Regions from separate parts of the Paenibacillus sp. 2TAF8 genome, predicted to be linked through region 1. Evidence: riboswitches for the same ligand, from Rfam matches in the RefSeq annotation. Region 1 holds a riboswitch; the other holds the start of a gene.
What was found. Region 1 has a riboswitch for S-adenosylmethionine ahead of mmuP (S-methylmethionine permease). Riboswitches for the same ligand answer to the same signal wherever they lie in the genome.
Positions count from the first base shown of each region.

Region 2: linked by a shared signal. The riboswitch ahead of metA (homoserine O-acetyltransferase MetA) and the one ahead of mmuP (S-methylmethionine permease) in region 1 are both predicted to bind S-adenosylmethionine.

Region 1 is NZ_JBFRFN010000026.1:9,593-15,285, reverse strand. It holds gene AB4Z30_RS25805 (spore germination protein) at 1-1,166, shown strand, start outside; gene AB4Z30_RS25800 (GerAB/ArcD/ProY family transporter) at 1,257-2,357, shown strand; gene AB4Z30_RS25795 (Ger(x)C family spore germination protein) at 2,354-3,559, shown strand; SAM riboswitch class I at 3,697-3,798, shown strand; gene mmuP (S-methylmethionine permease) at 3,890-5,284, shown strand; gene mmuM (homocysteine S-methyltransferase) at 5,281-5,693, shown strand, end outside.
Region 2 is NZ_JBFRFN010000005.1:286,877-292,569, forward strand. It holds gene AB4Z30_RS10145 (trans-sulfuration enzyme family protein) at 1-864, opposite strand, end outside; gene AB4Z30_RS10150 (PLP-dependent transferase) at 861-2,045, opposite strand; gene metA (homoserine O-acetyltransferase MetA) at 2,070-2,987, opposite strand; SAM riboswitch class I at 3,114-3,238, opposite strand; gene corA (magnesium/cobalt transporter CorA) at 3,698-4,633, shown strand; gene AB4Z30_RS10165 (HRDC domain-containing protein) at 4,746-5,693, opposite strand, start outside.

The DNA.
Region 1 (5,693 bases):
GTGTATTGGTAGGAAAAAACGGTTTGTTGGTGGATGGCCTGCCGGGAGCTATGCTGATCGGAACGTCCAGATTAAAGACGCGCGGGGTGGATGAACCTTTATCGGAAGGTCTACTACGCGGACCGCGTATCGGTTTTACAGAGGAGCTTAGTGATAACACGGGCATTTTACGACGTTATGGAAGCGATCAGAGTTTGTTTATTGAAAAGTTTGAAGTGGGCAGCCGGATCAAAAAAGACGTGGCTATTGCTTATATTCAGGATATTGCCGACCCTAAACTTGTAACCGAGGTTATGAAACGTGTGAAAGCCATTCATATGGATGCGATGCTTGAGTCGGGTTACATTGAACAGCTGATTGAAGACGATACACTGAGCCCTTTTCAGCAGGTTTTGAATACAGAAAGGCCTGACCGGGTTATCGGTGCCCTGCTTGAAGGACGTGTGGCTATTTTGCTGGACGGAACACCATTTGTACTTGTTGTACCAGTGACATTCAGCATGCTTCTTCAATCTCCGGAAGATTACTATGAACGCTGGATTCCAAGTACGTTTCTCCGTATTCTGCGTTTTATGGCAGCGATGTTAGCCCTGCTTGCCCCAGCACTCTACATCTCTTTTATTTCGTTCCATCCGGGTCTGATTCCAACGAAATTGGTACTGACGATTATTGAGACACGATCCGGAGTGCCTTTTCCTTCCTTAATCGAGGCTTTAATTATGGAACTGTCGATTGAGATTTTAAGAGAAGCCGGCATTCGTTTGCCCAAACCGATCGCACCTGCGATGGGCATCGTTGGTGGTCTGATTATCGGTCAGGCAGCGGTACAGGCAGGCATTATCAGCCAGTTTCTAGTCATCGTTGTGGCAGTCACGGCCATTTCGTCCTTTACCATTCCAGTATATAGTGCAGGGTTGACTTTGCGGTTACTGCGCTTTGCTGCGATGTTTAGTGCTGCCGTAATGGGATTATATGGCGTGGTTATGTTCTTCTTGCTGATGTGCACACATCTGGCTCGACTTTCAAGTTTTGGGGTGCCATATATTGCACCAGCGGTTCCGTACCATTTGAGTGATTGGAAGGATTTTGTCATCCGTGCCCCGCTGAATATGATGAGAAGACGTCCTGACATGATGAATACCACCGACGAAGACCGCAAGAAATAATGTTGTTCGAAGTGAAGTTTCGTGCCAAACAGTTCTGTACAGTTCAGTTTAGCCTCGTATAATCCGCAGATGGTCTGGAGGTGCTAAGAAATGAATGACTCTCAAGTAAAAATAAGCACTACACAAGCCGTGGTCATTATCGTCAATTACATGCTTGGTGCAGGCATATTAACATTGCCTAGGACAACAAGCAAAGCGGTTGGTACACCGGACGTCTGGATTTCAATTATCCTCTCCGGATTGATTATCACGGGTGTGGGAATTATTCTGGTGACCTTATGCCGACGATTCCCGGAAAAGACCGTTTTCCAGTTTACGCGGGAGATCACGGGACGTTGGATTGCTTACATACTCGGCTGTGCCAACATTCTTTATTTTATGGTGATTGCTGCTTTTGAAATTCGGGTGATGGCTGACGTGACCGGTATGTATTTGCTGGAGCGTACACCTACCTGGGCCATTGTGATGGTGTTTATGTGGATCGGAATCTATCTGATTTCCGGCGGACTTCCAGTCATCGTGCGTGTGTTCGAGGTCATTTTGCCGATTACCTTGGTCATATTTGTGATGGAAATTTTGCTTAGTAATCAGTTGTTTGAGATCGGTAATCTCAGACCTGTACTCGGAGAGGGCATCATGCCTGTTGTTAAAGGATTGAAACCTTCCTTGCTTTCATACACAGGTTATGAAGTGATGCTGGTCATTACGGCATATATGCAAAATCCGAAGAAAAGCAATAAGGCCATGACTTGGGGGCTGGGCATATCTACATCGATTTATTTGATTACGGTCGTTATGGTCGTTGGCAGTTTATCGCTTGATGGAATTAAAACGAGAACCTGGCCAACGCTGGATCTGGTTCGAAGTTTTGAGATTCAGGGTTTGATCTTTGAGCGCTTCGAATCGTTATTGCTGGTTATCTGGATTTTGCAGATTTTCTCTACGTTTGCGATTACTCATTACTGCGCTTCTGTAGGGATTCGTGATCTGTTTAAAGCTAAAAAGATGCGTACCATTATGTACTGTCTTCTACCGTTTATCTATTTGGCAGCCATGATTCCCAAAAATGTATATGAAACATTTGCACTAGGTGACATGCTGGGCAATGTATCTGTCGTCTTGTTTGCCATTTTGCCTCTGGTATTGCTGCTACTGAGCATTATTCGTAAAAAAGGAGGTAAACACGCATGACTTCACTCCGGTTGTGGCTGCGTATGATCTGTGCGTTACTGATTCTTAGCCTTATCTCGGGATGCTGGAGCAGCCGGGAAATTGAAGATTTGAGTCTGTATGTTGGTCTCGGAATTGATGTTGGTCAGGAAACAAAATTCGAGAAAAAAATATCAGCTCAAGGAGGGGGTTATCCCAAAGAAGAAATTGTGACCGCGACCGTTCAGATTGCTCCAGGGAAATCGAGTGGTCAGCAGAGCGATGAAGGAGGTTCACCTTCTTCTGGAAAATCATCTTACTCCAACGAACAACTTACCGGGGATTCGTTGCTTCAAATATTTCGTCAGTTTTCCTTGCGCCGAGACCGTCCGCTCATTGGACATCATCTGAAAGTGATCGTCATTTCCAAAGATATTGCTAAAAAGTATGGATTAAAACAGTTGCTTGATTTTGTACTACGGGATAACGATATTCGCCCCAATTGCCTTGTGCTAATCAGCCATCACCGTGCGCTGGATGTACTCACTTCAAAAGATCCTTCCCGGATTCCGGCCTTTTATCTTACGGGAATCACAAATAATTCGTATATCTCTAATAAAATACTGGAGCCTGTTTCGCTTGCTAAACTGGATGCAGAGATGCAGTCTGGCTCCAGCTTTTTGCTTCAAAATGTGTTGAATGCAGATGGTGAGGATAAGTTTTCAGGGGGGAGCATCTTTAAAGCTAAAACAACGAAATTTATCGGGGAGCTTAGCCAAACCGATCTGGAAGCATTATCTTGGATTATGCCTGAGGAAAAGGCGGGCGGGGTCATCAAAACATATAGTAAGGAAGGCTTCACGGTTCTCTATGAGATCAAGAAAAAGACTATAAAAATCATTCCGAAGGTAAGTCACGGCGACATTTCGTTTCATGTCAAGGCAGAGTCCGAAGGCTGGCTAATGGAGGATTGGCGTGCGCCTGAAAAAGAAGAGAAGGGAGCCTATCTGAAAGAACTGGAACAGGATTTTGCCAAAATCGTAGATCAACAGATTGATCAGATGCTCTATAAACTCCAGCATACGTATAAAGCTGACGTTGCCGGTTTTCGGGACAGCCTCCGAATCCATTATCCAAAAACGTGGAAAAAAGTAAAAGATAACTGGGATGAAGTGTTTGCAACAGTACCTATTACCTATGAAATTAAAACAAATGTTGTAAATCCGGGATCTTCTACAGAGTAGCCCCATACTCACCAGTGGGAATGCTTACTGTGTTAACTTCGCACCAAGTGTATCGATGGCTCTGCTTGAATCGGATGCAGTATTTATTTAAATGTTGACACATCAGGCAGCAGTCGATATAGTTATACAAAATCATTTTCTTATCCAGAGAGGTGGAGGGACTGGCCCTTAGAAACCTCAGCAACAGATCTGAAGGATACTGTGCTAATTCCAGCGGGTGAAAGCCTGATAGATAGGAGCGTTTGTTTTTATTTGTCAGTAGTGGCGCACTCTTCGGGAAGAGTGGGTCTTTTTTGTTTGTTCTGGATGAAGGAGCGGGGAGCAGGTTATATGGAAAATAGCAACGATAAAGGTCAATTTCAGCGAAAAATGCAAACGAGGCATGTGGTTATGCTCTCTCTTGGCGGCGTCATTGGAACAGGTCTGTTCCTTAGCTCAGGGTATACCATTCAACAAGCCGGACCACTGGGTACGATTCTTTCTTATCTGATTGGGGCTTTGGTGGTGTACCTGGTGATGCTCTGTCTGGGCGAACTGTCTGTACATATGCCAGAGACGGGTGCATTCCATAGCTATGCAGCCAAATATATTGGACCAGCTACAGGATACACGGTGGCGTGGCTGTACTGGCTTACTTGGACAGTGGCACTGGGTTCGGAATTCACAGCTGCCGGGCTGCTCATGCAGCGCTGGTTTCCATCCGTGAACGTCTGGATCTGGAGTGCGCTGTTTGCGTTGATGATCTTCCTGTTTAATGCGTTCACAGTCAAACTTTTTGCAGAATCGGAGTTCTGGTTCTCTTTGGTGAAGGTAATGACGATTGTCATCTTTATTATTCTTGGCGGCGCAGCGATGTTTGGTATTATTCCGATGGCAAATGCTGAACCGGCTCCGTTCTTCTCCAACATTACAGCGTCAGGGTGGTTCCCTTATGGTGCAACTGCGATTCTGATGACGATGCTGGCTGTGAATTTTGCTTTCTCGGGCACGGAACTGATTGGTATTGCCGCAGGCGAAACGGAAAATCCGGAAAAAACCATTCCGAAAGCCATTCACACCACGCTGTGGCGTTTAATTATTTTCTTTATTGGTACGATCGTTATTCTGTCTGCATTGTTGCCGATGTCAGATGCAAGTGTGCTGGAGAGTCCGTTCGTTGCTGTCATGGAGCGGGTCGGTGTTCCGTATGCAGCCGACATCATGAACTTTGTTATTTTAACGGCAATTCTGTCTGCTGCGAATTCGGGGCTATATGCTTCATCACGGATGCTCTGGTCACTGGCGGATAAAAAGACGATCTCTCCATGGTTTGCCCGCCTGACGAAACGCGGAGTGCCATTCAATGCGCTTGTGCTCAGCATGGCTGGTGGTGCACTGGCTTTATTGTCCAGCATCATTGCACCGGGAACCGTCTATATCACGCTCGTTTCGATCTCAGGTCTTGCTGTGGTAGCGGTATGGATGAGCATCAGCGTGTCTCAATACATGTTCCGTAGGCAGTATCTGCGGGAAGGACATGACGTGAAAGATCTGGTTTACCGAACGCCATTATATCCAATCGTACCTATCGTTTCATTTGTATTGTGCCTGGCATCCTGCATCGGTATCGCTTTTGACCCAACGCAGCGGATTGCTCTATACTGTGGTATTCCATTTATTATCTTATGTTATATCGCGTATTATTGGACAGATCGGACGAAGAAGAAAAGAGGGATGACTTCATGACTAAACGTGAGGAAACAAATAATATCCATGTGATTCAACATATTTTGGAGGAGTATCCGGTCATGATTCTGGACGGTGCACTGGCGACGGAGCTTGAGCAGCATGGTTGTGATCTGGATGATCCGCTCTGGTCTGCACGTGTACTGCTGGAGAACCCGGATGTTATCGTGAACGTGCACGCTGATTATTTCCGTGCAGGGGCAGATTGTGCAATTACCTCCAGTTATCAGGCAACGGTGGAGGGCTTCCGCAAGCGTGGCATTGGAGAAGAGGCTGCACTGGATCTGATTCGCAAGACAGTAAAGCTGGCTGCAAAGGCTAGAGATGATGTGTGGGCAGAAGTGCAAAGAGCTACAACAGGTGCAGAAGGTTCAACAGGACAACCTGCGGTAGCGACATCGGAACATGT
Region 2 (5,693 bases), on a different contig from region 1:
AGGGTAATACACAGCTGTGATATCCTGACGCTCGTTCAGCCATGCAGCCAGCTTGGCTGTACTCTGTTCACTGTGAGCCATACGCGCACCAAGTGTCTTCATCCCGCGCATCAGAAGCCAAGATTCCTGAGCTCCGAGAACGGTACCTAACCCATTTTGCAGCTGTTTCAGCTGTCTGCCCAGTTCGTCTGTACGTGCAACAGCCAGACCTGCCAGTACATCGCTGTGACCGCCTAGAAACTTCGTAGCACTATGTACAACAATATCTACGCCAAGCTCAATGGGACGCTGATAGTACGGTGTCATAAATGTGTTATCCAAAATCGTAATCAGATCCTGCTGCTTGGACCAGGACGTCACAGCGGCAATATCCGTAATTTTCAAGGTCGGGTTGGAAGGTGTCTCCATATATACAGCCTTGGTATTAGGTTTAAGTGCTGCTTTGACTTGTTCTATGTCGGTCATGTCGACAAAAGTAGTCTCAATCTGCATCCGACTTAGTATAGTTGTCAGCAGTCGATACGTTCCTCCGTAAACATCCTCTGTTACAATCACGTGATCCCCTGCCGAGAACATCATGAACACACTGGATATTGCGGACATTCCTGATGAATACGCAAATCCGCGTACCCCGCCTTCAAGAAGCGCAATATAATCTTCAAGTGCCTGACGGGTAGGATTACCTGAACGGCTGTAATCATGTTGCGGTGGATTGAAGATATCAAAGTGATGGAAAGTAGACGCCTGATAAATCGGCACGCTGGAAGCACCTGTCGTTTTATCAATCTCATCCCCAAAATGAAGCAGCTTGGTATCAAACTTCAGTTCGGGTGAATTGGATTTATGGTTGTTGGTCTCGCTCATGAGGTTACGCCCCCTTCAACTTCCTGTTGTGCTGTCAGTAGTGCATGATTCAGATCCGCAATCAAATCTTCCGCGTGTTCGATGCCTACCGAGAATCGGAGAAGGCGATCATCCACTCCAACCGCGTCACGAATCTCAAGTGGAATATCCGCGTGAGTTTGCACTGCTGGATAGGTCATGAGTGACTCTACCCCTCCGAGGCTTTCAGCAAATGCAATTAACTCGATATGGCGCAGCAATGGCTCCACATAGCGTGCATCCTTCACTTTGAAAGAGAAAATACCTGTATTCCCGGAGGATTGCTTCTGCTGGATCTCATATCCAGGATGATCGGACAACCCCGGGTGAAATACCTCGGCAACCGCCGGATGTTCCAACAGAAATTTTGCAATGGTAAGTGCATTATACTCATGACGTTCCATGCGTAGAGCCAGCGTTTTCATGCCTTTCATTAATTGGTAGGAATCACTCGGCGATAACACGGCTCCAATGGAGTTATGCAGGAATGCCATCTCTTCAGACAATTTTTCACCTTTGGTAATAATTAATCCAGCGAGCACATCATTATGTCCACCCAGATATTTGGTCGCACTATGAATGATGATATCGGCTCCAAGTTCAATCGGACGTTGGAAGAAAGGCGTTAGAAGCGTATTGTCCACAATGGTCAACAGGTTGTGCGTTTTCGCCCAGGAAGCAACGGCTTGTATGTCCGTAATCATCATAAGCGGGTTGGTTGGCGTCTCGATAAACACTGCCTTGGTATTCGGCTGACGGATGTTCTCCAGTGCTGCAAGATCATTAGTATCCACATAACTTGCCGATATACCGAACCGGGACAAAATCCGTTCCAGCAGACGATAAGTACCACCATACAGGTCAAGAGAAACAATCAGGTGATCCCCTTGACTGAACAAAGCAAAGATCGTTTGCAATGCTGCCATACCTGAACTACAGGCAAAACCTGCATCTCCGGACTCAAGCACCGCTGCTGCTTCTTCAAGCACTTTCCGTGTTGGATTCGTCGTACGGATGTAATCAAACCCCGTGCTTTGTCCCAGCTTCGGGTGACGAAACGCAGTGGATTGATAGATCGGAAAGTTAACAGCACCTGTTACCGGTTCATTGATGGACCCAATTTGAGCTAGACGGCTTTCCATTTTCAACTTGTTATCTTCCATTACTGTATCCTCCTGTAATCTCGATTAGATTTGCGGGCCAATATCGTAAGGCGTTTCCTGATACACATAGTAATTGAGCCAATTAGAGAATAATAAGTTAGCGTGTGCACGCCATGTTGCCGGAGGTATACGGGATGGATCATCTTTAGGATAGTAATACTTCGGTAGCGCGATATCCAATCCCTTGGCAACATCACGATCATATTCCCACTTTAATGAAAATGGATCATACTCGGCATGTCCTGTAGCAAAAATTTGCTTCCCGTCTTTGGTTGCAACCAGGAATACGCCAGCTTCTTCCGATTCAGCCAAGATCTCCAGCTTATCGTTTTTCTCGATATCCTCTCGCCTTACCTCTGTGTGACGGGAGTGTGGAACGTTGAAAACTTCATCAAATCCGCGGAGCAAAGGAACATGAGGTTTGTTGATTGTATGTGGGAATACGCCAAAACACTTTTCATCCAGCGGAACTTTGGGTACATCAAAATGGTGGTATAAACCTGCCTGTGAGGCCCAACATATATGCATTGTCGAGGTTACATTGGTTTTGGTCCACTCAAAGATTTCCTGAATCTCTTCCCAATAATTCACATCCTCGAAATCCATTTGTTCAACCGGTGCACCCGTAATGATCATGCCGTCAAAACGGCGGTGCTGGATCTCGTCAAATGTTTTGTAAAACAAGTCTAAATATTCTTGTGACGTGTTCTTGGATGTGTGAGATTTGGGATGCACCAGCACAACATCAACTTGAATGGGTGTGTTACCCACCAGACGCAGCAATTGCGTTTCGGTCGTCTCCTTCGTAGGCATCAGATTGAGTATGGCTATACGAAGCGGACGAATATCCTGCTTGTACGCAGATGATTCGTCCATAACGAAAATATTCTCCCCTTCAAGCACTTCTTTTGCTGGCAGTGTATCCGGAATTTTAATTGGCATGGTGAGTCGACTCCTCCTTTTTCATAGATCGCATTGGGTGCGAAAATCATTTCCTGAGAAGCTCTGTATATGACAAAGACCTCTCTCGGATTCCGAGAAAGGTCATATGTAAACAGATATGCGCCTCTCTCATCTCTCAGTTACAACAGCACCTCAGGGGTACTTGGTCGCTGCAAGAATTAGCACCGTGCGTTGTTTCGCCGGTTGCCGGGTTTCATCGGGCTGGTCCCTCCACCTACTCTTGATAAGATTTCGCTGTATTCAATTATAATTCAAATATATTAACTTTTACTTTAAAACATTACCGCCCTCACGTCAAGAACCAGTTGTTTGATTTGAGTATACACTGGGAACCGTTCATCCTCTGTTGTCATACACTGCCTCAGAGCGCTAAATAGACACATTTTTGCGCTTGAAAGCACTCTGGACCAGCGGTATACTATACAAGTGTTTATAAGTCCTTATGTGAGAGGTGACATATTAAATGGATGGCGACCCGAGGCCCAACTGGCAGTCGAATTCCGAACAACTGCATAGAGAATTGACATCAGCATGTYGGCAACGGGACGTTTCTTCCGTTTGATTATAGATTGATGAACGCAGTACAGCCCTGATTACCAGGCTCCGCTGCCGACCGGCTGATCTGTTCTTTTGCGCCCATATTAATGATGAAATCCGCCAAAATGGCGGGTGCAGAAGGAGTAGATAACATGAAAATCCGGTTGGTTAACAATGGTGTATTTATCCCGGTGGATGACATTCAGCAAGCGCTGACTCCACCAGCGGAAGGATTTTACTGGATTGATGCGGACGTGGACGATCTGGCTGTACTTCAGCCGCTCTTTTCCATGCATGATCTGGCTGTGGAGGACTGCTTGAGTGATGAGGAGCAGCGTCCGAAGATTGAAATTTATGAGAACCATTATTTTATCGTTATTAATAGTATTCGTTTTGATGATGAAGAAATTTTCCTGAGAGCACTCAATCTCTTTCTCGGCAGACATTTTATCATCACGGTTACCAAACAAAAGATCAGTGAATTACGTACATTGAAGCCTATTCTCTGGGAACAGGAGATCAGCAGCCCTGATCGCCTGCTTTACCTGCTGGTTGACTTGATCGTAGATAATTACTTTACCGTTGGAGATCGAATTGAAGCACGAATTGAGAAGCTTGAGGAAGACATCCTGATGCATACCAAAAAGTCACACCTGAATGAGATTATTGGTCTGCGAAGCGAAATCTTGTGGCTTAAAAAGGTGCTGGGTCCTCAAAAAGAGGTCATCAACACACTCAACAAAAAAGATCTGCGTCTCATTGATGATCAGTTGCAGAAATACTTCAGTGACATCTATGAGAACGCCGTAAAAATATCGGAAACGTTCGAAACATACCGCGATCTGATGGGCAACTTGCGAGAAGCCTATCAGTCCAGTATTGCAAACCGGGCCAATGAGATCATGCGGGTGTTTACCGCCATCACCACGGTGTTCATGCCGTTGACCGTGATTACCGGAATATACGGAATGAACTTTGATAACATGCCTGAATTGCACTGGAAATATAGTTATTATGCGGTTATTGGCTTGATGGTCACATTAGGTCTAACCATGTTTTTCATTTTCCGCAAAAAAGACTGGATCTGAAACGATCATTACATGCGCAATATCATACCATCACACGAATGAATAAGACGAAGCGATCCTTCTCGGGACGACTTCGTCTTTTTGATATCTTTTGCTTTTGAACGCTTTTTAACTAACCTGCATTGCGCTCAGTTTCGGCATGTCTGCGGAAACGAATGCGAATCATACGTAACCGCTCGTACACTTGCTCCAAACTTCCTCCTTCTGGGCGCTCTCCCCCATAAACTTTATGTAAGACAGGCTTTAAAAACATATCTCCCAACTCCTCATAGGCATTCCATACTGCCTCTTGTTCAGTCTCAGGCATTACGGACAGTTCTACATCCAGCAAAGAATCCGTGTCATATCCCTCCAGATCCAGCGTTTCCAAAAGTTCGATTAATTCCCGCCGGGATAATCCCGACTTAGTCACAATCGTTTCCAAGGTATGTCCTGCCTTCATTCCTTCCAGCACATGTTTACGCGTGATGAATTTATCCAGTTCCTGCTTGTATTTCTGCTCTTTCTGCTTGTATAGCCAGCTTTCGTACTCTTCTTCTTTCAACACTGTATACACCCAGTCTAACGGGAAAGATCTCAATCGCTCGATCCCACTCGTCATTTCCAGCCATTCCAGCCCATATTCCGTTGCTTTGCTCTCGCCAACACCTGGCAGCTGCATTAGTTCGTCCATCGTATGTGGAATAAAGGCACTGATTAACCGTAGTAAACGATTCGTCGCTACAAAATAAGGAGCTTTTCGGTCCGAAGCCGCTTTTTGCCTGCGCCATGCGCACAGTTCCTCATACAATTGCTCATTTCCGTATAATTCACTAAAACAATGCAGGCGCTGGCCCGCATAACTACGCAGCTTCAAATCCTCATTTTCGTGGTACAATCCATGCAGCAGTGGACGATACCCTTCGCTCATTCGCATGGCAAGTTGATGACGATAAATGTGTAGCAGCTCTTCCCACGATGTTCCTTCATACCAGATCGTATCTTCCCGATCACCTGCTTCATATTGGCTCCATCCCAAATGCCAGGTATACTCCTCCTCGCCAATCCATAACTGGGCAAT